DNA from 3 places in the Variovorax sp. PAMC26660 genome. Region 2 is predicted to be linked to each of the others. Evidence: riboswitches for the same ligand, from Rfam matches in the RefSeq annotation. Region 2 holds a riboswitch; each other region holds the start of a gene.
What was found. A riboswitch is a leader RNA that binds a small molecule or an ion and turns the genes downstream of it on or off. The one in region 2 is predicted to bind cobalamin.

Region 1 (7,908 bases), 1.5 Mb from region 2:
GACGGCCCTGACGCGCATGCAGCCGCGCGAGCGCGGCTGCAACGGTCGTCTTGCCCTGCCCCGAGGCAGGCGCCGCCACCAGCACCGCGGCGCAGGTGGGGGCCGCGGCGCCGGCGGCGTCGCTTCGTTGTTGCGAAAGTTGGCTTATTGCGGCGTCCACTTGAGCCCGACGTACGCGGTGCGACCGGCGGTGGCATACAGCCGCGCGTACTGGTAGTCCTTGTTGCCCACATTGTCGACGCGCGCGATGAGGTTCAGGTCGCGTGTGATCGGCGTGCTGGCCGACAGGTTCAGCAGTGTGTAGCCACCGAGCTTGACGGTGTTGGCGGCGTCGTCGTAGCGCTTGCTGGAGGTTTGCACTTCCGCACCCAGCGTCCAGCCTGCGATGCGCCAGTCGGCGCCGAGGGTCGCGTGGCGCTGTGCACGGCGGGCCAGCAGGTTGTTGGTGGCAAGGTCGCGCGGGTCCTGGTAGTCGAGCGAGGCGCGCAGGGTCACGTCGCCGATGCGATGGCCGCCCGACAGCGTGACGCCCTGGTAGCGGGCACGCGCCGTGCTGGCGTAGCAACCGAAGGACGACTGGCAACCCTTGGCGCTGCCGTCGAACACGATCAGGTTCTGCACCCGGTTGTTGTAGACGACGATGCCTGCGGTGGTGGCACCCTCGGTGTACTGCAGGCCCAGCTCGACGTTGCGGCTCGACTCGGGCTTGAGGCTCGCAAGGCCGTACTCGCTGAAGCGCTGGTACAGCGTGGGCACGCGGAAGGCGGTGCCGGCCGACACGGTGGCGCGCAGCGTGGAGGTGATGGCATAGCCGTAGGCGGCGCTGCCGGTGGTCTTGCCGCCGAACTCGCTGTCCTTGTCGTGGCGCACATGCAGCTGCAGCGAGTGCGGGCCTTGCACGAAGCCGTAGCCCAGTGCGATGCCGTCCTGCGAGCGATCACGTGAGAGGAGCTTGGCCGTGGTGGTGGCCGCCGGATTCACCAGCCCGTCTTCCCGACGTTCGAGCGTGGCCGTCACCAGGTGGGGACCGAAGCGGAACTCGTTCTGGAACAGGTAACCGCGCAGGTGGGTCTCGGTGCGGTAGTACGAGGGATCGGTCTCGTAGGTCGAGCGTGAATCGGTCACCTGCACGCGGGTGCTGTAGATCTCGTTCCATTTGGCAGACCACGTCAGGGCCGCGGTGCGCAAGGTGTTGCTGGAAAGATCGTCCTTGAACAGGAACGGCAGCTTGGTCTTGTAGCCGATCGTCGTGTCGTAGCCCGCCAGGATGTCGCTGGACAGCACCGAGGCTTCGATGCGCTGGTCGGGCGTGATCTGGTAGCCCAGCTTCACGTTGCCCGAGTTGCTGCGATAGCCGTCGCGGTCGGGGCTGGTGTAGCCGTCCTTGGACAGCACGCGCTTGGACGCCGGCTGCACATTGAAGCCCTTGCTTTCTTCATGCGCCACGCCCAGCGAATAGTCGAAGGCACCCGACTTGCCGCTCAGGCCTGCTTCGAGCTTGCGCAGGTCATTGCTGCCGATACCCACGCCCACGTAGGGCGACACGCCCTCTTCGCCACGCTTGGTGAAGAGCTGGATCACGCCGCCGATGGCGTCGGAGCCGTACACCGCCGCGGCCGGGCCTCGCAGCACTTCGATGCGGTCGATCTGGGCGAGCGGAATGCCTTCCCAGCCGGCGCCGCCGGTCGATTGCGAGTCGATGCGCACGCCGTCGAGGTACACAGCCGTGAAGCGCGTTTCGGCACCCCGGATGTAAACGTTGGTGGTGTTGCCCACGCCGCCGTTGCGCGTGATCTCGATGCCCGGCAGGCGCGACAGCACATCGGCCACGCCGGTCGCGCCGCTGCGCTCGATGGCCTGGCGGTCGATGATGGACACGTCGCCCACGATGTCCGACAGCGCCTGTGGCGTGCGGTTGGCCGTGACCACGGTTTCGCCGAGCGTTGGCGCTTCCTGGGCATGAGCGAGGCCACCGAAGGCCGAAGCGAGCGCGAGCGGCAGGCACGCGAGGTGGCTGCGGCGCACAGGGGCGCGGCCGCGAGAAAGAGAAACGCAGGAAATCATGAGTTGAGCCGAACGAACGTCAATGCCCCTTGCCGGCCTCCCCGCCGGCGCCTGGGCGCCATGGCTGCTTCATGCATCGATTCATCGTCATGCATGCGGCAGCCGCCTCGTTGGCCGGTATCCGGGCTGGCAGAACGGCCCCTCGCCGCCTTCCCAGGTGCCTGTTTCAGGGCACCCAGTGGCTGGATGGAGAGGGGTTGGCGCCTTGCGGCGCCGTCTGCTTGACCGTTGCGGGGGCAGCGCAGGTGGCTTGGGCCTTGGATCCCGAGTTCGGGGGCTTCCACTCCTGCTTCCCGTTGAACTGCGCCGTGTGAACCACGCCGCGAGCACCAACGGCCGGGATTTTAGGCCCTGCCACCGGCTCTTTAAGTCGAAAGTTGCGCCCCGCTAACATCGACGTCCATGGACTGTTGCGTTTTGAAGACCATGAACCGGGCGTCGGCATGATGCGGCCGGCCTCGCTTTTTCTGAGTCTTCGTTCGGCGTTGCAGCGGCTCTTCGGCGTCTCGGGCTGGCAGTCGATGCTGTTGTGGTCCATCGTGGCCGGGCTGCTCGGCGCACTGGCGACCGAACTTTTTCGTGCCGCGCTGTATGCCTTCGAGCATCTGGTGCTCGGCCCCGGCGAAGGCCTCGTGGCGATGGCGCGCCATCTGCCATGGTGGGCGCGCATCGCCTGCCCCACGCTCGGCGGGCTGGTGGCGGGCGGACTGCTGGTGCTGGCCAGGCGCGTGACGGTGCACAAGAGCACCACCTCCGACTATATGGAAGCCATCGTGCTCGGCGACGGACGCATTCCGGTCGCGCAGACGCTGGTGCGCAGCGCGTCGTCGCTGGTGAGCATCGGCAGCGGCGGTTCGATCGGCCGCGAAGGCTCGATGGTGCAACTGGCGGCGCTGGCTGCGTCGCTGCTGGGCCGGGTGTTCCGCTTTCCGGTCGAACGGCTGCGGCTGCTGGTGGCCTGTGGCGCGGCAGCGGGGTTGACCGCCGCCTACAACGCGCCGATTGCGGGCGCGTTCTTCGTCGCCGAGATCGTGCTCGGCTCCATCGCAATGGAAAGCGTGGGGCCGATCATCATTGCGTCGGTGGTCGCCAATGTGGCGATGCGCGCGCTGCCGGGCTACCAGCCGCCCTACCTGATGCCGGTGTTTCCCGAGATCCATGGCGCCGAGGTCGTGCTGTTTGCGTTGCTGGGCGTGCTGCTGGGTTTTGCGTCGGTCGGCTTCCTGCGGGCGCTGCATGGCAGCCGTGCATTGTTCGCAAAGCTGCCGATCGCGCTGCCGTGGCGGCTTGCCCTGGGCGGGTTGGTGATGGGCGCGATTTCGGTGCCGCTGCCCGAGGTCTGGGGCAACGGCTACAGCGTGGTCAATTCGGTGCTGCACTCGCCGTGGCCCTGGACGCTGATCGCGATGGTGCTCGCGGCCAAGGCCATCGCCACGCTGGCCACGGCCGGCTCGGGCGCGGTGGGGGGCGTGTTCACGCCCGCGCTGTTCTTCGGCTGCATGATCGGTGCGCTGTTCGGCGTGGGGGTGCAGGCGCTGTGGCCCGAGGCAAGCTCTGCCCCGTTTGCTTACGCCATCGTCGGCATGGGCGCCTTTCTGGCGGGCGCGACACAGGCGCCGCTGATGGCCATCCTGATGATCTTCGAGATGACGCTGAGTTACCAGGTGATGCTGCCGCTGATGGCCGCCAGCGTCATCGCGTACTTCGTGGCGCGCTCGGCCAACGCCGGCTCGATGTACGAGATCACGCTGCACCGCAATGCACAGCGCGATGCGCAACTGCGCCTGCGCGGACTGCACATGCGCGACCTGGTGCAGCCGGCCGAAACGGTGGTTGGCCCGGATGCGGACCGCGAAGCCATGAGCCGCCTCTTCCTGCAGCACCCGGTGAAGTACCTCTACGTGGTCGATGCCGACAACCGCTACCTCGGCGTGGTGCCGCTGGCCACGCTCGGCACGGCGCCGACTGAAACGACAGCGGCCGACCTGCTCTCGCAGGCCATCCAGCCGATCACGGCAGACACCAGCCTCGGCGAGGCATTGCAGCGTTTCCTGGAGCATCGCGGCGAGCGGCTGCCGGTGATCGAGAGCATCGATCACCCGGTGCTGCTGGGCGTGGCCGCGAAGAGCGCGCTGCTCGCCACCTACGTGCGGCTGAGCGAATAGCGCGCTGCAGGGCCCTGCTTACTTGGCGGGACGCACCGCCATCACCTCGATCTCGACCAGGTAGGCCGGATTGGCGAGCGCCGCCACCTGCATGGCCGAGCGCACCGGCAGGCGAGGCTGCGCGGTGGTGCCGAAGAACTGGGTGTAGCCCTCCATGAAGCCGGCGAAATCCATCTTGTTGTCCTTGGCTGGATCGCCCACCAGGAACACCTGCATCTTCACCACATCGCCCATCGTCAGGCCCAGGCCCGTGAGGCTTTTCTCGATGGCCTTGAGCACGCCGACGGTCTGGCCCTTGGTGTCGCCACCGTAGGCTGCGGCACTGTTCTTGGGCGCGGTCGCGTCCTGCAGCGGCGGCACCTGGCCGGAGAGGTAGACATTGGTGAACGAGGACGGAATCTCCACCGCCGCCGAGATCGGAAACGATGAGTTCGGAATGCGGTGGCGAATGATCTCGTCGGCTGCGTGGGCCGCACCGGTGCCGGCGGCGAACAGTGCGGCGACAAGCGCCAGCTTCTTCGTGATGGAGGTCATGGTCATGTGTGTTGTCTCTCTACAGGGATGAAAGGAAGGATCTGCCGGATATCGAAGGAGGAACGTCAATCAAGGCCGCAGCTTCTTGACGCTCTCCGCCGCAATGGCGTCGGGGTACTGGTTGCCGAAATGGGTGCGCGCATAGCCGACCACGGAAGCGATCTGCTCATCGCTCAGCATCTTGCCGAAGGCGGGCATGCCCTTCTGGCCGTTGATCACCACATAGAGCGGGTATTCGGGGCTCGCGAGCCGTGGGTTCGAGGACAGCGCCGGATAGGCCCCCGCACCCTTCGCGCCCTGCCCTTGCGCCATGTGGCAGCCCTGGCAGGTGGCGCGATAGATCGACTCGCCCGAGCTTTCCTGGAATCGGGGCCCGACGGAAAACGCAGGCTCGGGCGACTGCGCAAAAGCGGATTGGCCGGCCACCGAGGCCAGCGCGCCGAACGAAAGACCGAGCAGCGCGTGCTTGAAGGTTTTGATGTCGTGGTTCATGGTGGGTGCGTCCTTCACTCGGCGTTACGCGACGGCGCGGGCATGCAGCCGCTGGATGGCGTCGAGCGACGAGAGCAGCGCGCCCTCTTGCCAGGCCGGAATGTAGGAAGCGTGTTCACCGGCCAGCGCGATGCGCCCGTCGACCTGGCACAGGTTCTTGTAGTGCTTCTGGCGTGTTTCGTCGGTCCACATGCCGTAGCAGCCGTGCGAGCCGGGCACACGGTGCCAACCCACGGAAATGCCGTTGTCGAATTCGCTCGCGTACTGCGGATGCAGTTGCGTGCCGAACTCGACGGCGCGGCGCACACGCTCCTCGGGTGCCATGGCGGTGAATTCGTAGGAGTTCGGGCCGTCGAACACATAGGCGCCGAGCACCACCGACTTGCCCTTGGCGCCATAGCGCGTCGAGGGGTACGAGATGCGCGAGATCGGCAGATCGGTGTAGCTGATGCCGCCGTAGATGTGCTCGTCTTCTTCCCAGAAGCGGCGCTTGAACTGCAGGCCCACCTTCACCGATGCGCCGTAGGGCACGGCGTTGATGGCCTCCTGCATCGGCGCGCCGACCTGGATGTCGATCTGGCTCAGCACCGACAGCGGAATGGTGCACAGGCACCAGTCGGCCTTGGCCTGCGTGACCGCATCGCCCTTGGACGCGTCTGTGTAAGTGACGGTCACGCTGCGGTCGTTCTGCTCGATCTTCGTGACCTTGGCGCCGTAGCGGATCAGGCTGCCGACTTCTTTCTGGAAGGCCTTGGCGATCATGTCCATGCCGCCCACGGGCTGGAAGATCGCGCTCTGGAATTCGTAGTCTTGTCCGCTGGCAATGTAGCGCCAGAGGTTGGATTGCAGCAGCTCGCTCATGTCGAGCGGCTTCGATGGCTTGGCCAGCGGCATCAGGCCGCCGCCCGCATCGACTTCATAGCCGCGGCGGTCGCTGCTGATGGCGCCTTCGCGATAGCGGAACTGCGTGTCAAGGGCGCCCCAGCGGCGCAGGCCTTCGAGCAGCTTTTCCTTGTCTTCTTTCGTCAGCGCCGCATCGAGACTGCCCTGGGTGGTGGCCTTGCCGAGCAGTTCGGCCACATAGCCCTGGTAGTCGGCCTGCACATGGCGGTATTGCTGCGGCTTGCCGCCGTAGGCCTTGCTCGAATGCACCAGCGCGTTGTAGTTGACCTGGATGAAGGGCTCCAGCGCCACGCCCAGGCGCTTGCAATAGCCAAGCACCGCATGGTGGTGATAGGGAATGCGCCACGGCCCCGGATTGAAGTACTCGCCCTTGGCGAAGCCGCACTGCTGCACGGCACCGCCCAGCTCGGTGAAGGTGTCGCCTCCGCGCAGCGTCCAGCATCGGCCGCCCGCGCGGTTGCTGAACTCGAGGACCTTGACCGAGTAGCCCGCGTTGCGCAGCTCGAGCGCGGCGGCCATGCCGGCCAGGCCCGCACCAAGAACCAGCACCGACGCACCCTTCTTTGCACCGTCGAGCTTGGGTGGCCCGTTGTAGTTGGACTCGGCGGCAAAGCCCAGCGAGGTCATCGCCTGGTACATCGCGCCGCCTCCGGCGGTCTTGCCGATGAGCGTGAGCAGGTCGCGCCGACTGAATAAAGTGTTGTTCTTCGTGGTCATTGACTGGCTATGGGAGTTTGAAAGGCAACTGGAAGGCAGCAGAATCCATGCCAAGCCCAAGCACCGCGCGCACCATCGGCGGCACCGCATTCCCGGGAAACTACAATCGCCAACCATGCCCGCCTCCAGCCCCATCGATCAGATCGCCGAGCGTGTTGAACGACTGCTTGTGCGCCATGAAGAGGTGCAGCGCACCAATGCGCTGTTGCAGGAACAAGTCGATGCGCTCACGCGCGAACGCGATGCCCTGAAGTCGCGGCTCGCCGCAGCCCGCACGCGCCTGGACGCCCTGCTCGAACGGCTGCCGGCCGAACCCCCATCCCAAGACTCCCCCGCATGAAGCAGATAGAAGTACAGATCATGGGCCAGAGCTATTTGCTCGGCTGTCCCGACGGCGGCGAGCCGCAACTGCGCGATGCCGTCGAACGCGTGGACGCGGCCATGTGCAAGATCCGCGACGCGGGCAAGGTCAAGGCGCGCGACCGCATTGCGGTGCTCGCATCACTGAATCTGGCGTTCGATCTCGCCGCGCAACAGGCCGCAGTGGCGGCAGCACCGGCGCCTGCACCCGCGTCCACAGCCGCAACGCAAGCGGGCGAAGCCGATCCGAAAGCGGCGCAGCTCATTCAAAGACTCGATCAAGCGTTGGCCGGCGATGGGCATTTGCTCTGAATACGTCCGACCGACATAGACAAGGCGTAAAATCCACCTCGTCTGCAGACGTGTCGGGCTTAATATTTCCTTGTTCCAATGCTCTCCGGAGCCGGGCTTGGTACATCGCTTGACGGGTGTGATCATCTCGCGTTAGATGAACCCGAAGTCTTGCTGCCCTCGCCCACCTGAACCCTGGTTCAGGATGCGGGTCCGGCACACCATCTGCAGACACCTTTTTCGCCACGGCCCCCTGCTTCATCGCACGGGGCCGTTGCTTTTTCAAGAGCCCGTCCCGTGAACCTTGCCGCCCTGCTCGACCCTTTGTTGATCGCCGAACTCGCCGCGCTCGGCCTGGGCACCGGTTTCCTCGCGGGCCTGC
Region 2 (7,908 bases):
GGCCCAATGTGCACCCGGCTGGCCCGAGAAGCCGCGCGCGATGACCTCGGCCTGCGCCGCATCGACCGGGCCGAGCGCATGGCCGTCGCGCGCCGAGATGGTGTGCCGGCCCCCTCGCGCATCGACGATGCGCCAGACAGGTTCGGGCGTGGTCCCGCCCTGTACTTCCAGCACCATGCGGCGCGGCGGCTGCGCGCGCGCAGCCGGGGGCAGCACTTCCAGCGCGGCAGATGGCGACACCACCGCCTGCTCGAAGCGCAAGGGCCCCAACCCGGCCAGCCGCTCTTCATCGGTGAGCGTGGGGTAGCCCACGTACATCATCACCACGCCCGAGACAAACCACATGACGAACAGCAGGCAGCCGCCGATGCCCAGCCATCGGTGCGTCCAGTAGAGCCAATAGCGAAGGCGGGGCCAGGCGCGGCGCCATGCGGAAGTCATGATCGTGCTCAGAAGTTGACCAGCGCCGACAGCTCGAACGAACGCGGCCGGCCCAGCAGCCATTGGTTGCCGCTGTTAGAGAACGACACTGCGTATTTGCGATTGGTCAGGTTGTAGCCGCGCAGCGCCAGCTTCATCGACGGGTTCACCTGCCAGCTCACGCCGCCGTCGGCCACCGTGTAGGCGCCGATCTTGCGCGAATTGGCCGTGTCGACCTGCCGCGAACCCACGTAGCGCACGCCGAAATCGGCCTCCCATTGCGGCAGGAAGCGCCAGTTGAGCCAGAGGTTCGCCGCTGCTTCGGGCACACCGAACGGCGTGTTGCCCGCGCGCGAGACCAGCGACTTGCCGACCATCTCGTTGAAGTCGTCGTAGCGCGCGCGCAGCCTGGCGACGTTGGCTTCGAGCCGCAGCGTCGAGGTCAGCGCCAGGTCGAGCGTGGCTTCGATGCCTTCGGACGACTGCTTGCCGATCTGCTGGGTCTTGCTGGGGTCGCTGGCGTCACGCGACAGCAGCTTGGTCTTTTCGATGCGGTAGGCGGCCACGGTCCAGGCGCCACGACCCTCGGCCAGTTGGCGCTTGTAGCCCACCTCGACCTGCCGGCCGGTGCTCAACTCGAACGGCGCCTGCGTGGCCGAGGTGCTGATCAGCGAGGTCAGCGGATCGGCCGCGCGCGCCACCTGGGCATAGAAGGACTGCGAGGCGTCGGGCGCATACACCACGCCGAGGCGGCCGGTGGCGTACTCGAAGGTCTTGTCGAGCCGGCTCGACAGGTTCTGCTGATCGACGCGCGACACCTTCGCGTGGTCCCAGCGCAGGCTGCCGACCACCGACCACTGTTCGTTGAAGGCCAGCTTGTCTTCGGTGAAGAAGGCGTAGGTGCTGGTCTTGGTCTTGTAACGCGGCAGGTAGGCGACGGGCGAGGCGTAGTAGCCGGGCTGGAACACGAAGGGATCGACCACCGAGCGGCCGCCGTAGGGCGTGTCGCTCGAATTCAGGAAGTCGATGCGGTTCATGTCGAAGCCCACCAGCACCTGGTTGGCCATGCCGAGCAGCGAATGCCGGAAGGTGGCGTCGGTGCGGTTGCCGATTTGCTCCTGGTCGTGGCCGATTTCCAGGTAGTCGCCACGCGTCACGCGGCGGGTGGTGGCGTTGAAGGTGTAGGTCTCGCTGTTGCGCCAGTGGCGCTTGCTCTCCAGCCGGTAGAGCTGGTTGCGCACGGTGACCGCATCGTTCGGCGTCCACTGGGCGTCGAGCCGGGTCCACTTGTCGCGGTACTTCAGCTCCGAGTCGTCGAGGTTGTAGTTCTGGCGCAGCGTCTGGTCATTCAGGCGTCCGTCGATCAGCGGCACGCCGTAGTAGCGCTGCGGCGACTGGCGGCCCTCGTCGTGCGACAGCGTGAACTGCAATTGCGGCGACACGTCCAACCGCACGGCAGCGCCCACGGCCAGGCTTTCGGCCTCGCCGCGCGCCATGAAGCCGTTGGTCTTGCGATGGCTGATATCGAAACGGTACGACAGCTTGTCGTTGATCGCCCCGCCGCTGCCGAAAGCGACCTGCCGCGTGGCGTCGGAGCCGAACGTCACGAGCGCTTCGTTCTGGATCGGGCCGCGCGTGGGCTTCTTGGGCACGACGTTGATCGCACCGCCGATGGCGCCTTCGCCGAACATCACCGATGCCGCGCCGCGCAGCACCTCGATGCGGTCGACCGACCAGGTGTCGAACGGAAAGGTGACGGTGCCCGCGCCCGCGTACAGGCGCGTGCCGTCGAACAGTTGCATCACCGAGCCGTGGCCCGAGAAGCCGCGCGCCGCCATCGACGTGCCGCCGTTGCCGGGGGCGGGCGAGCCGGTGATACCGGTGGCGCGGGTGGCCGCGTCGATCACCGAGACATCGCCGCGCGCACGGATGGTGTCGCCGCTCAGCACCTCGATGCTGGCTGGCGTTTCCAGTGGCGTGAGACCGAGGCGGCTGCCGGTGTGCGCGGGCTCGTCGATGGCCAGCGGCGTGTGCCGGCTGGCCTCGACCTGCACGGGCGCCAGGCTGTTGCCGCCTGTGCCCGTCGTTTCTCCCGTCTCCGCGAAGGCGGCAACAGGCCCGAAAGCCAGTCCCAGCCCCAGTGAAAGACCCGAAAGGCGCGCCCATTGCAGTGGCGCGCCCGTGCGATCGCGCGCTGGCGATGCTTGACCCATTTGAAATCCCCTCCGACCTGCGTCCCCGCAGGCTCCTGACCGATCGAGGACGTGGGAAGAGGTGCGAACGGGCGATGCCGGTGCACGCGAAGGTGGCGCAAACGGCAGGCCCGGACACGCACTCCCGCAGCGTCCGAAGGCGGTTGCGAAGGCCGGTATCCGGGCTCGCGGAGCGCTTCGACGCGCTAAATGCGCATCGAAGCCGAAACCCTCGCCTTCCCACGCCGAAGCGCAGTGACTGCACATGCCAGAAAAAGGGGCACGCGCGTGAGGGTTTCCAGATCCGCTGACCGTTGCGGGGGCAGCGCAGGAATGGCCGTGTCAGTGATGACGCGGCGCACCTGCTTCCCGTTTAACCCCGAGACCAATGGATGGCATGCGGGGCACCTTCGAACCGTGGTGACCGGTGCAGTTAATAAAAATTAACACACCGGAACCGCAGAATTATAGGGAGCGGCCTGTTGCGAAGGGCCGCCGCCCGGGGCTCAGCGCGTTTTTCCGTCCGGCCCGAACAGCCGCCGCATCACGGCCACGCCCGCCACCAGCGCGTTCGAATAAGTGGCATAGGGCTCGGGGGCAGCTTCCAGCGGCGTGTAGACGTGGGTGGTTTCGCCCGGCACGTCTTCCACCGCTTCCATCAAGACCCAATAGAACTCTCCTTCCTCCAGTTCGTGGACGGTGAGTGCGATGTTTCTGGCTGAGGGCATGGCAAATGCAGGTGGTATCACCGTTGAATGAACGAGGAACACGCGCGGTTGACAGCTTCCGGGCTTCTCCTACAGCGCTTGTGCGCCGCGCGACCTAATGTTGTTGCCAGGGACCTCATGGAAACCAGGAGGCAGCATGAAGCAGTTCATTCTTGAAACCCGCATGCGATCGAGCGTTGGCGGCGCTTTCTATCCGACCGGCTACTCGATGGTGATGTTCCCCAGCGCGGAAGACGCGGACCGCATCGGCCACCGCCTGATCGAAAAAGGCATGAGCGGCGACGAGGTCTATCTGCTTCCCGCGGACACGGTGCTGGCCGAGATCACGCCGACCGTGAAGACCTACAGCGATCCCCTGCCCTCACCCGGCACCGACGCGGCAACGGTACGTGCATTCACCAAGCTGGCGCGCGACGGCCACACGGGCCTGCTGGTCAAGACCAAGGACGGCGCCACGGCCGAGCGGCTGATGGAACTGGTGCGAACCGTGCCCTATTCCATCGCCCAGCGCTACCGCCTGCTGGTCATCGAAGACCTCTGAACCTGAGTCGGGGCTGGGTCGGATCAAGCCACCGAGGCCGGCATGGCCATCGACACGGCCCGTTGCACCACATCGCGGGCCATTGCCTGGGCCAGTTCATGCTCGCCGAGAAAGACGGTGACGGCGCTTTCCTGCATCAGCAACTGGGCTTCCTGCTCGTTGTGGCTGCGGATCACGGTCTGGATCGTCGGGTTGAGCGTGCGCGCGGTCTCGATCATCTGGCGCACGTTCATGGTGTCGGGCGTGGCCACCACGAGCACGCGGGCCCGCGCAACGTGCGCCTGGATCAGCACCGCCGGATCGGCCGCGTCGCCCCACACGGCCGCGATGCCGGCTTCGCGCAGTTTCTCGACCAGTTCGCGGTTCTGCTCGGCCACCACATAGGGAATGTCGTGCGCCTCGAGTTCGGCCGCGATGCGGCGCCCGACGCGGCCGTAGCCGACCAGCACCACCTGCCGCGACAGGTACTTGGCCTCGGTGGTCATGGGCAGTTCGGCCAACGGATCGTCGCGCGATTCGAGCCCGCGCGCGAACGAGGAATGGGCGTGCAGCCACTTCTGCATCGGCGCGATCAGGCTGAACCACAGCGGATTGGTCGCGATGGAAATGAGCGCGCCCGCCAGCACCAGGCTCTGCCCCTCCACCGGCAACAGGCCGAGCGACACGCCCAGGCCGGCCAGGATGAACGAGAACTCACCGATCTGGGCCAGGCTCGCACTCACCGTGAGCGCCGTGCCCAGCGGGTAGCGGAACACCAGCACCAGCGCGCAGGCCGCGATCGACTTGCCCAGCACGATCACCCCCACCACCGCCAGCACCTGCAGTGGCCGCTCGATCAGCACCGAGGGGTCGAACAGCATGCCGACCGACACGAAGAACAGCACGGCGAAAGCGTCGCGCAGCGGCAGCGACTCTTGGGCGGCGCGGTGGCTGAACTCCGACTCGCGCATCACCATGCCGGCGAAGAAGGCACCGAGCGCGAACGACACGCCGAACAGCGCCGCCGAGGCGAAGGCAATGCTCACGGCTGCAGCCACCACGCACAAGGTGAACAGCTCGCGCGAGCCGGTGCGCGTGACTTGCCAGAGGATCCAGGGGAAAACGCGCCGCCCGACCACCAGCATCAGCGCGACGAAGCCGCCGACCTGCAGCAGCGTGAGCCCCAGCGTCTGCCACAGCGGGGCCACCACTTCGCCCGGCTGCGCGCCATGGCCGCCCAGCGTGCTCGCCAGCGGTGGCATCAGCACGAGCACCAGCACCATCGCCAGGTCTTCGACCACGAGCCAGCCGATGGCGATGCGGCCGGTGAACGAATCCAGAATGCCCAGGCTTTCGAGCGCGCGCAGCAGCACGACGGTGCTTGCCACCGAGAGCGCGAGGCCGAACACCAGCGCCTCGCCCCAGCTCCAGCCCCACCACAGGGCGAGCGCCCCGCCGAGCAGCGTGGCGACCGCGATTTGCGCCAGCGCGCCGGGCAGTGCGATCTTGCGCACCGCCAGCAGGTCGTCGAGGGAAAAATGAAGGCCGACGCCGAACATGAGCAGCATCACGCCGATTTCGGCCAGTTGTGCGGCGATCTCCGCGTCGGCCACGAAGCCCGGTGTGAAGGGGCCGATGATCACGCCCGCCAGGAGGTAGCCCACCAGTGCCGGCAACCGCAGCTTGGCTGCGAAGAAGCCGAACACGAGCGCCAGCCCGAGGCCGGCGGCGATCGTGTTGATGAGGGAAACGCTGTGGGGCATCGCCGCATTTTGCAGGAACGATGTCTACCCCTTCGTGTCAGCCGGCCATCTGGGTGATGTCGCCTCGCGCTGTGTTATGCGCGTGCTTGGGCTCGGGTTCGTTCGGGTTCATTCGGGGCGAGTGCGAATGACACCGGGTGCTCCCCTCCGCGAATGTCCCCCGCTTCGCTCCTCCTTTATTTCGCTGCGGGGAGCACCCGGTGTCATTCGCACCTGGACACGCTGCTGGTGATCGCCGATCAACCAGTGCTCTGATAACGCTCACGTCGATACGGGGCTCTTTTTCGCGAAATAAAGGAGGAGCGAAGCGGGGGACATTCGCGAAAAAGAGCACCGTGTCGGCGTGAGCGCGCCCTGAACAGCAGCGCCCCGCCTTCAAACAACGAACGCAGTAATCCTAGGTAGACATCTTCCCAGCGCGCGCCCCCTCAAGAACCTCGGGCTCCTGCGCCTCGACCCAGGTCTCGTTGTTGAGCCCGGCCTGCAGCCGGTTCTCGTCCAGCTCGTTGGTCCACTTGGCGACCACGATGGTGGCCACGCCGTTGCCGATCAGGTTGGTCAGCGCGCGCGCCTCCGACATGAAACGGTCGATGCCCAAGATGAGCGCCAGCCCCGCCACCGGCACATGCCCCACCGCCGACAGCGTGGCGGCCAGCACGATGAAGCCGCTGCCCGTGACGCCCGCCGCGCCCTTCGAGGTCAGCAGCAACACGGCCAGCAGCGTGATCTCCTGCACCAGCGTCATCGGCGTGTTGGTGGCCTGCGCGATGAACACAGCCGCCATCGTCAGATAGATCGAGGTACCGTCGAGGTTGAACGAGTAGCCCGTCGGGATCACCAGACCCACGCAGGTCTTGTTCGCGCCCAGGTTCTCCATCTTTTCCATCATGCGCGGCAGCACCGATTCGCTCGACGACGTGCCCAGCACGATCAGCAGTTCTTCCTTGATGTACTTGATGAACTTCCAGATGCTGAAGCCGTGAAAGCGCGCAATGAGCCCCAGCACCACGAAGATGAACAACAGGCAGGTCAGGTAGAACGTGCCCATCAGCTTGCCCAGCGAGAACAGGCTGCCCACGCCGTACTTGCCGATGGTGAAGGCCATCGCGCCGAAGGCACCGATGGGCGCCAGCTTCATGATGTAGTTGACGATGCCGAAGAGCACGTGCGAGCCCTTCTCGATCACGTCGAACACCAGCGTGCCACGGCCACCGAACTTGTGCAGCGCAAAGCCGAACAGCACCGCGATCAACAGCACCTGCAGGATCTCGCCCTTGGCGAAGGCATCGACCAGCGTGTTGGGAATGATGTTCAGGATGAAGTCGACCGTGCCCGTCATCTTGCCGGGGCCGGTGTACGAGGCCAGCGCCTTGGTATCGAGCGTGGTCGGGTCGATGTTCATGCCCGCGCCGGGCTTGAGCACATTGACCAGCACCAGCCCGACCAGCAGCGCGATGCTGCTGACGACCTCGAAGTACAGCAGCGCAAGACCCCCGGTCTTGCCCACCTTCTTCATGTCTTCCATGCCGGCGATGCCGACCACGACCGTGCAGAAGATGATCGGCGCAATGATCATCTTGATGAGCTTGATGAAGCCGTCGCCCAGCGGCTTCATGGCCTCCCCGACCGTGGGATAGAAGTGGCCCAGCAGCACGCCGATGACCACCGCGGTGATCACCTGCACGTAAAGGGAGCGGTACAGAGGGAGCTTTTTGGTGGGTGTACTTGTTGTGTTTTCCATGGTGCCTCCGAAGGGTTCGGAACTGTAGGGTGCGACTGGTCGATTTTTCATTCGTACAAGCCACATCCGCGAACAAAAAAACCCGCCGAAGCGGGTTTTTTAATCAGGTGCAGGTCAGCATGCTCAGTGCATGTGAAGGCCGCCGTTGACCGAGAAGTCGGCCCCCGTCGAGTAGCCGCCTTCGTCGGTCGCCAGCCACGCGATGATCGAGGCGATTTCGCTCGGCTCGCCCAGTCGCTTCACTGGAATGGTGGCCACGATCTTGTCGAGCACTTCCTGGCGGATGGCCTTGACCATGTCGGTGCCGATGTAGCCCGGGCTCACGGTGTTGACCGTGACGCCCTTGGCCGCCAGCTCCTGCGCCAGCGCCATCGTGAAGCCGTGCATGCCGGCCTTGGCCGCCGAGTAGTTGGTCTGGCCCGCCTGGCCCTTGGCACCGTTGACCGAGCTGATGTTGATGATGCGGCCCCAGCCCTTCTCGACCATGTCGCCCACCACTTGCTTGGTGACGTTGAACATGCTGTTGAGGTTGGTCTCGATCACC
Region 3 (7,908 bases), 3.3 Mb from region 2:
TCTCGGCCGCAAGCCGATGCATGTGCAGGATCGGCTTGCTGCGCGAGGCCTGCAGTTGCAACACGTCCCAGCTCGCGCCTTGCGCCTTCAGCGCCTCGACCGCACCTGCGAGGTTCTCGATGGTCACGAAGTTCATCACCAGCCAGCCGCCCGGGCGCAGGCGCCGCAGCACCAGCGCAATGAGCTCGGCCAGCTCGCCGCCGGAGCCGCCGATGAACACCGCATCCGGGTCGGCCCACGCCGCCAGGCCCTCAGGCGCCTTGCCGTGCACCAGGCTGTGGTTGCTGATGCCCATGGCCTGCCGGTTGCGCGCGACGATGGCGCTGTCGTCCGCGTTCTTCTCGATCGCGTAGACATGCCCGCGCCAGCACAGCCGTGCGGCCTCCAGCCCGACCGAGCCGGAGCCCGCGCCGATGTCCCACACCACGCTGTCGGTGCGCAACTGCATGCGCGCGAGCGAAACCGCGCGCACCTCGTTCTTGGTGATCAGGCCCTTCTCGGGATGGCGCTGCTCGAAGCTGGCGTCCGGCAGGCCGAACAGCACCTGCGGCGCCCGCAGCCGGGTACGCCAGAGCAGCACCACGTTCGGGTCGGCAAAGTGCATCTGCGCCGCGGCGGTGATGCGCATGCCGCTGACCACGCGTTCCTCGAGCTGGCACAGACGCTCGGCGACGGCCATCTCGAAGTCGTCGGCCAGGCCCTCGGCCACGAGCATGCGCGCGATGCGGTCGGGCGTGTTGTCGGGGCTGGTGAGCACGGCCAGGCGATCGTGCTGCCGGATGTCGCGCAGCAGCGCATACAGGCCGTGCGTGGGCGGCGAGCCCGGCAGCCAGTCGCCCGCGTCCTTGGCGTGCACGGAGGCGAACTTCATCTCCTGCCATGGCAGGCCTAGGCGCGCACAGGCCAACTGCAGCGTCGACACGTTGGGAAGGACCTCGATCGCCTCCAGGCACAGGCGCGCCGCCAGAAAGGCCGCGATGCCGTGGCACAGCGGATCGCCGGTGGCCAGCACGACCACGCGCTGCCCCTCGGCCTGCGCGGCGCGAATCCATTCGGGTACTTGCGAGAGACCACCGGTCAGGTCGCGCTGCACCGCGTCGGGTGTGATGTGCGACGCGAACAGGGCCAGCGTGCGCGCGCCGCCGATGACCAGTTGCGCGTGCTGCAGATGCGCCAGCGCGCTGCGGCCGAGGCTCGCATCGCCGTCGTCCAGCACGCCGAGGATGCGGCATTTGTTCGTCATGTGGTTGTCGGTGTTCAGGAGGCCTCCGCGATCTTTCGACCTTCAAAGTCGCAGACCAGCACTTTCAATTCGAACTGGTCGGGGTAGCGCGTGCGCAGCGTCTGGATGACGCGCTGCGCAAGCGCCGTGTGAAAGGCGGTGCCGAGCCCGAGCGCATCCATGCGCTCGCCGGCATAGCGCGCGGTCTCGTTGCCGCGGATCGCGTCGCACACATCGGGTGGCGCACCAAGCCCGGCAGCCAGGTCGGCCAGCAGGCCGGTGTCGACCTCGGCGCGGCCGGCGTGGGTGATGGTTTCGCCCTGCGCGATCTTGGTGAGCTTGCCGACCATGCCGCCGATCACGACCTTTTTGATCCCGGCCTTGACCGCTGCGCCCATCGCATAGCGCAGGAAGTCGCCCATCTGCACGAAGGCCGGCTCGGGCAGCTCGGGCATTTCGGCCATCACGAACTTCTCGGTGCGCCCGCCGGTCGTGAGCACGACCACGCCATGGCCCAGCGTGCCCGCCACCTGCACACCCTGCACCACGCTCGCGCGGTAGGCGGCGGTGGAATAGGGCTTGACGATGCCGGTCGTGCCCAGGATGGAAATGCCGCCGAGGATGCCCAGGCGCGCATTGAGCGTCTTCTTGGCCATCTCCTCGCCCTGCGGCACGGAGATCGCGACTTCCAGTCCGACTTCGTCGAGCAAGGTCGTGCCCACCGCGCGCACGTTCGCCTCGATGTTGCGGCGCGGCACCGGGTTGATGGCCGGCCCGCCGACGGCGAGCCCGAGCCCCGGCATGGTGACGGTGCCCACGCCGACGCCGCCCGCCAGCAGCACCTGCCCCGCCAGTTCAGGCAGCACGCGCACATCGGCGGTGAGATGGGCCTTGTCGGTGCAGTCGGGGTCGTCGCCAGCGTCCTTGATGACCATCGCATGCGCGCTCGCACTCGCGGTGTCGACGCGGCCGTCCTGCACCGCGAAGCGCACCAGGTCGCCGTTGGGCAGCAGGCATTCCACCTCGTCGGGCACCTGGCCGGTGACCAGGCCGATCACCGCCGCGCGCGCCGCCGCGGCCGAACACGCACCGGTCGTGAAACCGGTGCGGGTGCCACGGGGTGCGCCCTTGTCCATCATGCGGCGTGCTCGTGCGCCTCGGCCAGACCCAGCAGCGCGTGGATCGCGGCCACCACCAGCGTGGAGCCGCCCTTGCGGCCGCGGATCACGATCCAGGGCACGCCAGCTTCGAGCGCCATCAGGTCCTTCGACTCGGCCGCCGACACGAAGCCGACCGGCATGCCGACCACCAGCGCCGGGCGCGCACCTTCTTCATGGATCAGCCGCACGATTTCGATCAGCGCGGTCGGCGCATTGCCGATGCCGACGATCGCGCCGTCGACCAGCCCCAGGCGGTGTGCCTTGCGCATGGCTTGCACGGCGCGCGTGGTGCCTTCGGCCTTGGCCTGCGCGATCACGTCCTCTTCGCTGATGAACTGGTGCGTGCCCATGCCGAAGTGGGTCAGGCGCGGAGCCGAGAGGCCCACGCAGATCATCTCGACGTCGGCCACCACGCGGCTCTCGCGCGAGCGGATGGCGGCGATGGCAGCGTCGATCGCGTCCGGGTGGAAGTCGGTCAGGCCGTTGAAGTCGAAGTCGGCGTTCGCATGGATCATTCGGCGCACCACGGGCCACTGGTCGGCCGTATAGGCGTGCGATGTCACCTCACGGTCGATGACCGCGAAGGAGTCATGCTCGATGGCGCGGCCGGCCGCGGTGAGCTGCTCGGTGACGACGTTGGCCGCCATGGAGGACGCCGGTTTCATCGAATGGCCGCCGCCGTGCTGTGCGCTTGGGGGTGGTCATGCGCGTGATCTTGATCGTGATCATGCGGGTGCGGATGGTCGTCTCCATGGCTGTGCGGCACCGCATCGTCATGGTGGTGGCCGCCCAGGCCGTGTTCCACCGCGAAGTCGCGGAACTTGCAGCCGTCGCAGGGCATGAGCGCGATCGGCGCGCCGCGCCGCAGGTCATTCACGCGTTGCTCCAGCAGCGTGAAGATCTCGGGCTCGAAGCCGAAATACCGGGTCGAGACGAAGCGGATCGTCGGGTATTGCGCCTTCAGGTTTTCGACCTGGCGCGCAATGCGCTCGACCAGCGTGCCGTTGAACAGGTAGTACGGCAGCACCACCACCTGCTTCATGCCCTGCAGGCTCTGGCGCTGCACGGCCTTCTCCAGGCGCGGGTAGGTGATGCCCGTGAAGGCCAGGTCCACCAGCTCGTGGTCGGTTTCCTCCAGCAGCCAGCGCGCCATCTTCGCCATGTCGCCGTTGGCCTGCCGGTCCGACGAACCCCGGCCCAGGATGACCACGCCGGTGGTGGTCGGGTCGGGCATGTCCAGCGCCTGCATCGCGCCCTTCAGGCGCCGCCGCAAAATCGCCAGGATCGGGTCGCAGGCCGTGAGATGCGGCGCATAGAGGAACTGCACCATCGGGTACTTGAGCCGCGCCCCATCGATGGCCTGCGGAATGTCCATCTTCACGTGGCCCGCCGCGTTGAGGATCAGCGGCACCACGACCACGCGTGGCGCGCACTCGGCTGCGCGGCGCAGGCCCTCGCTCATCGTGACTTCGGAGAACTCGATGAAGCAGACCTCGATGCGCCAGCCCGGTTGCCGCTCGCGCCATTGCGCTGCGAAAGCCTCGATCTCATCGTTGCCGGATTTTTCGCGCGAGCCGTGGCCCACCAGGAGAATGGTTTCGGTGCTCATGGAGGGTCCTGCAGGAGGCTTTCGACGGGAACGCTCGCGCGCCGAAAGCGGTGCGTGAAGCTCGCGTCGTAGAGTTTGGATTTGGCAAGCGTGGTCCACTGCCGTGCGCCCAGCGTGGGGCTGGCGATGATCATCGACTGGCTCACGATGCGGGCCTCGCGGCACAGCGCCTGGATGGTGGCGACCGTGCCGCGCACGATCTTTTCTTCGCCCGGCCAGCTCGCCTTGTGGACGACCACGACAGGTGCATCGGGTGACCAGCCGGCGGCCGTCAACGCAGCCATGACCTTGCCTATCAGCGTGATGCTCAGGAAGATGCACAGCGTGCTGTGGTGCGCGGCCAGCGCCTCCAGCGACTCGCCTTCGGGCATCGGCGTGCGGCCTTCGACGCGCGTGAAGATCACGGTCTGCGTGACCTCGGGCAGCGTGAGGCTCTCCACCGCCGCCGCGGCCGAGGCCATGGCGGACGAAACACCCGGCACGACACCGATCGGCACACCCGCCGCATCCAGAGGCTGCACCAGTTCGATCAGCGCGCCGTAGAGACCCGGATCGCCGGTCTGCAGGCGGACCACGGTCTGGCAGCGCGCGGCCTGCGCGATCAGCCAGGCCGACATCTGCTCGAGCGTCATGTCCTTGCTGTCGGCGATCACGCAATCGGGGGGCGCCCAGCGCGTGGCGGCCTCGCTCACGAGTGAGCCCGCGAACAGGATCGCCCCGGCGCGTTCGACGAGGCCACGGCCCTTGACGGTGATGAGTTCCGGGTCGCCCGGACCCGCGCCGACGAACCAGACGGTTCCCGGTGTGAACGCTCCATGCGGAGCGCTGCCTGGAGCGATGGCTCGCTCGTTCATGATGATCCCTCCGCGCCCGCCGCGCGATAGATGGTCGGTAAGACCCGGCGGGAGGGGGAAAAATCGGGAGGCGTCAGCAAATACTGATCTGGCGGATGACCTGATGCATCGAGCCGGACGCAATGCGTCGCCCGCCGATCCTCGCCCACCGCAAGGTCATGCGCTGGTCGTCAGGCCGGTCTCCGGGCTCGCGAGCGGAGGGCCATCGGCTCTCCTGCAAAGACCACCTTCCCATGCCGTTCGTGACACAGTGGTGTGGGACCGAATCCCGGGGTTTTGCTTCTGACTCGCTTACCGTTGCGGGGGCAGCGTCGGCATGGCGCGGTGTTCATCACCGCTGCGCACCGACTTCCCGTTTCACCCTGGCCGCCCCGCCGTTTCCACGGGGCGCCAGGACACCTGACAACGCGCGCAAAGTGTATCAGCCGACTTTACCTGGCACAGCAAGGGATGAGACCGTCCAGCCGCATGTCCTGAAAATGACCGTGCCAGCGCAATAGCAGGGAAAATCGGTCCACGACTATTTGGTCGCGACTCTTAGGTTGGCTGCGCAAAGTCAACGGTTTGGCCGCATTGGAGTCCAGCGGTCCATTCCCCGGAGTTACTGGCCCGACAAAAGACGACAAGCCCCGGAGACACGCCCATGGACCGCTGGACCGAAATCGCACTGCTGGTGCAGATCGCCGATGCCGGCAGCCTGAGCCGCGCGGCCGAAGCGCTGGGCCTGTCGAACGCTGCCGCGAGCCGCCACCTGAGCGCGCTCGAAGCCCGCCTCGGTGCGCGGCTGGTGGAGCGCAACACGCGCCGCCTGTACCTGACGGACACCGGCCGCGAGTTCTGCGGACGCGCCCGAACCATCCTGGCCGACCTGTCCGATGCCGAATCGACGGTGAACGCGACCGCGCTCAACCCCACGGGCACATTGCGCATCACGGCGTCGCTGTCGTTCTCGATCCACCACATCGCGCCGCTGCTGCGCGAGTACACGCAGCGCTACCCGGGCGTGACGGTGCATGTGGAGGCGGCCAACCGCTACTTCGACCTGATCGACAACAACATCGACGTGGCGATCCGCACGCGCGAGTTCGAGCCCGACTCGAACGTCACGATCCGCCGGCTGGGCGAGACGCGGCGCATTCTCGCGGCCTCGCCGCGCTACTTCGCGCAGCACGGTTTTCCGAAGACGCTGGACGAGCTGAAGCAGCACAAGCTGCTGATCTACACCCACGCCAACAACCCGAACGAGCTGCGCTTCAGCCGCAAGGGCGAGACGCACACGGTGTCGGTCAATGGCCTGCTCGAATCGAACGACGGCCAGGTGCTGCGCGCCGCCGCGCTCGACGGCATGGGCATCCTGGTGCAGCCGACCTACATCGTCTACGAGGACATCGTGGCCGGGCGGCTGGTGCCCACGCTGGACGACTGGGACCTGCCGCACCTGACGATCAACCTCGCGTACCCAAGCCGTAAGCACCTGTCGGCGAAGGTGCGCAGCTTCATCGACTTCATGGCGGCGCATTTCGCCAGGATGGACTACGAGCGCAAGTGGACTGGGCACTTCGGCACGCACTAGGGGGCGTACACCGTTGTTTCGGGTGCGGGTGCGGGTGCGGGTGCGGGTGCGGGTGCGGGTTCATTCGGGGCGGGTGCGAATGACACCGGGTACTCCCCTCCGCGAATGTCCCCCGCTTCGCTCCTCCTTTATTTCGCTGCGGGGAGCACCTGGCGTCATTCGCACATGGACGCGCTGCTGGTGTACTGCGGATCAACCACCGCTCTGTCCAACGCTCGCGCCGATACGGGGCTCTTTTTAGCTAAGTAAAGGAGGAGCGAAGCGGGGGACATTCGCGAAAAAGAGCCCCGTGTCGGCGCGAGCGACGCCCTGAACAGCAAGCGCCAAAACGTGCCCCAAAAAAGATCGCAGACAACCAACCGGGGGTATTTCAAGAAAAGGTGCGTAAACGCACATCCCGGCCAACGACAGCTCCGCACACTGGAACCGCAACCGCCGCACTCCGCGACGGCCCCTCCCATTTCAAGCTTCCAAGGATCTGCCATGAACACCCAGGCTGTCGCCTCCAACACCGCACGTACGCCGGTCGCACCGACTTCGTTCACCTCGCCCTCTCCCGCCACGCTGGACGACTCCGGCAAGCTGCTGCTGCGCGTGGTGGTCGGCGTGCTCGTGCTGCTGCACGGCATCTTCAAGCTGTCGGCCGGCGTCGGCTTCATCGGCGGCATGTTGGCCAAGGCGGGGCTGCCGAGCGGCCTGGCCTACCTGGTGTTCGTCGGCGAAATCGTCGCCCCACTGCTGATGATGGCCGGCCTCTTCACACGCGCCGCCGCCGGCGTGGTAGTCATCAACATGCTCGTGGCCTTCGGTCTCGTGCACATGGCCGACCTGTTCTCGCTGACCAAGCAAGGCGGCTGGGCGCTCGAACTGCAGGGCCTGTACCTGTTCGGCGCGCTGACCGTGGTGCTGCTGGGCGCCGGCCGCTTCAGCGTCGGTGGAACGAACGGCCGCTGGAACTGATCCTGCGGCTCAGCCGGCGTCGCCCCTGACCTGTGAAACCATCAGCTCCAAGCGAGCGGCGTCGGCCACCAGCAGAGCCTTGCCGTCCTTGCGCAGCACGCCGCTGCGCACCAGCACATTGAGTTCGCGCGTGACCTGTTCGCGGTTGGTGCTGATCTGGCTGGCCAGCGCTGCATGCTTGGGCGCGGGCTCCAGGCGGGCCTCGTTGTGCTCGATCCCCACGGCACGCGCCAGTCGCAACAGCTCGGCATGGAGCCGGTTCTGCACACCGAGGGTGCTCAGGTCAATCACGCGCTCCGAGAGCTGCCGCACGAGAGAAGCCAGGCGCTGCATCACGCGCTCGGCCACCAGCGGCTCGTCGCGCAGCAGGGCCATGAAGGCAGGGCGATCAAGGCTGGCGACCACGCTGGGTTCCAGCGTGACCACGTCGGCGGAACGCGGGCCACCGTCGATGGCGGCAATGTCGCCGAAATGCTCGCCTGCTTCGGAATCGCGGAAGGTGACCTGCCGGCCATTGGCCGAATAGGTCG

Region 1: another riboswitch for cobalamin. It lies ahead of H7F35_RS32990 (TonB-dependent receptor domain-containing protein); the one in region 2 lies ahead of H7F35_RS26010 (TonB-dependent receptor).
Region 3: another riboswitch for cobalamin. It lies ahead of cobM (precorrin-4 C(11)-methyltransferase); the one in region 2 lies ahead of H7F35_RS26010 (TonB-dependent receptor).

What each region holds. Positions count from the first base shown of each region.
Region 1 is NZ_CP060295.1:7,031,128-7,039,035, forward strand. Features, by position in the region: gene H7F35_RS32985 (cobyrinate a,c-diamide synthase) at 1-160, opposite strand, end outside; gene H7F35_RS32990 (TonB-dependent receptor domain-containing protein) at 145-2,064, opposite strand; cobalamin riboswitch at 2,159-2,413, opposite strand; gene H7F35_RS32995 (ClcB-like voltage-gated chloride channel protein) at 2,508-4,229, shown strand; gene H7F35_RS33000 (RidA family protein) at 4,248-4,763, opposite strand; gene H7F35_RS33005 (c-type cytochrome) at 4,833-5,255, opposite strand; gene H7F35_RS33010 (flavin monoamine oxidase family protein) at 5,280-6,875, opposite strand; gene H7F35_RS33015 (DUF904 domain-containing protein) at 6,991-7,215, shown strand; gene H7F35_RS33020 (cell division protein ZapA) at 7,212-7,547, shown strand; gene H7F35_RS33025 (sulfite exporter TauE/SafE family protein) at 7,824-7,908, shown strand, end outside.
Region 2 is NZ_CP060295.1:5,516,743-5,524,650, reverse strand. Features, by position in the region: gene H7F35_RS26015 (PepSY domain-containing protein) at 1-441, opposite strand, end outside; gene H7F35_RS26010 (TonB-dependent receptor) at 450-2,633, opposite strand; cobalamin riboswitch at 2,766-3,039, opposite strand; gene H7F35_RS26005 (hypothetical protein) at 3,119-3,340, opposite strand; gene H7F35_RS26000 (hypothetical protein) at 3,477-3,881, shown strand; gene ybaL (YbaL family putative K(+) efflux transporter) at 3,905-5,623, opposite strand; gene H7F35_RS25990 (dicarboxylate/amino acid:cation symporter) at 6,021-7,364, opposite strand; gene phbB (acetoacetyl-CoA reductase) at 7,488-7,908, opposite strand, start outside.
Region 3 is NZ_CP060295.1:1,403,826-1,411,733, forward strand. Features, by position in the region: gene cbiE (precorrin-6y C5,15-methyltransferase (decarboxylating) subunit CbiE) at 1-1,243, opposite strand, end outside; gene H7F35_RS06745 (cobalt-precorrin-5B (C(1))-methyltransferase) at 1,258-2,361, opposite strand; gene H7F35_RS06750 (precorrin-8X methylmutase) at 2,358-3,047, opposite strand; gene H7F35_RS06755 (sirohydrochlorin chelatase) at 3,044-3,991, opposite strand; gene cobM (precorrin-4 C(11)-methyltransferase) at 3,988-4,845, opposite strand; cobalamin riboswitch at 5,001-5,263, opposite strand; gene H7F35_RS06765 (LysR family transcriptional regulator) at 5,489-6,418, shown strand; gene H7F35_RS06770 (DoxX family protein) at 6,902-7,378, shown strand; gene H7F35_RS06775 (Crp/Fnr family transcriptional regulator) at 7,388-7,908, opposite strand, start outside.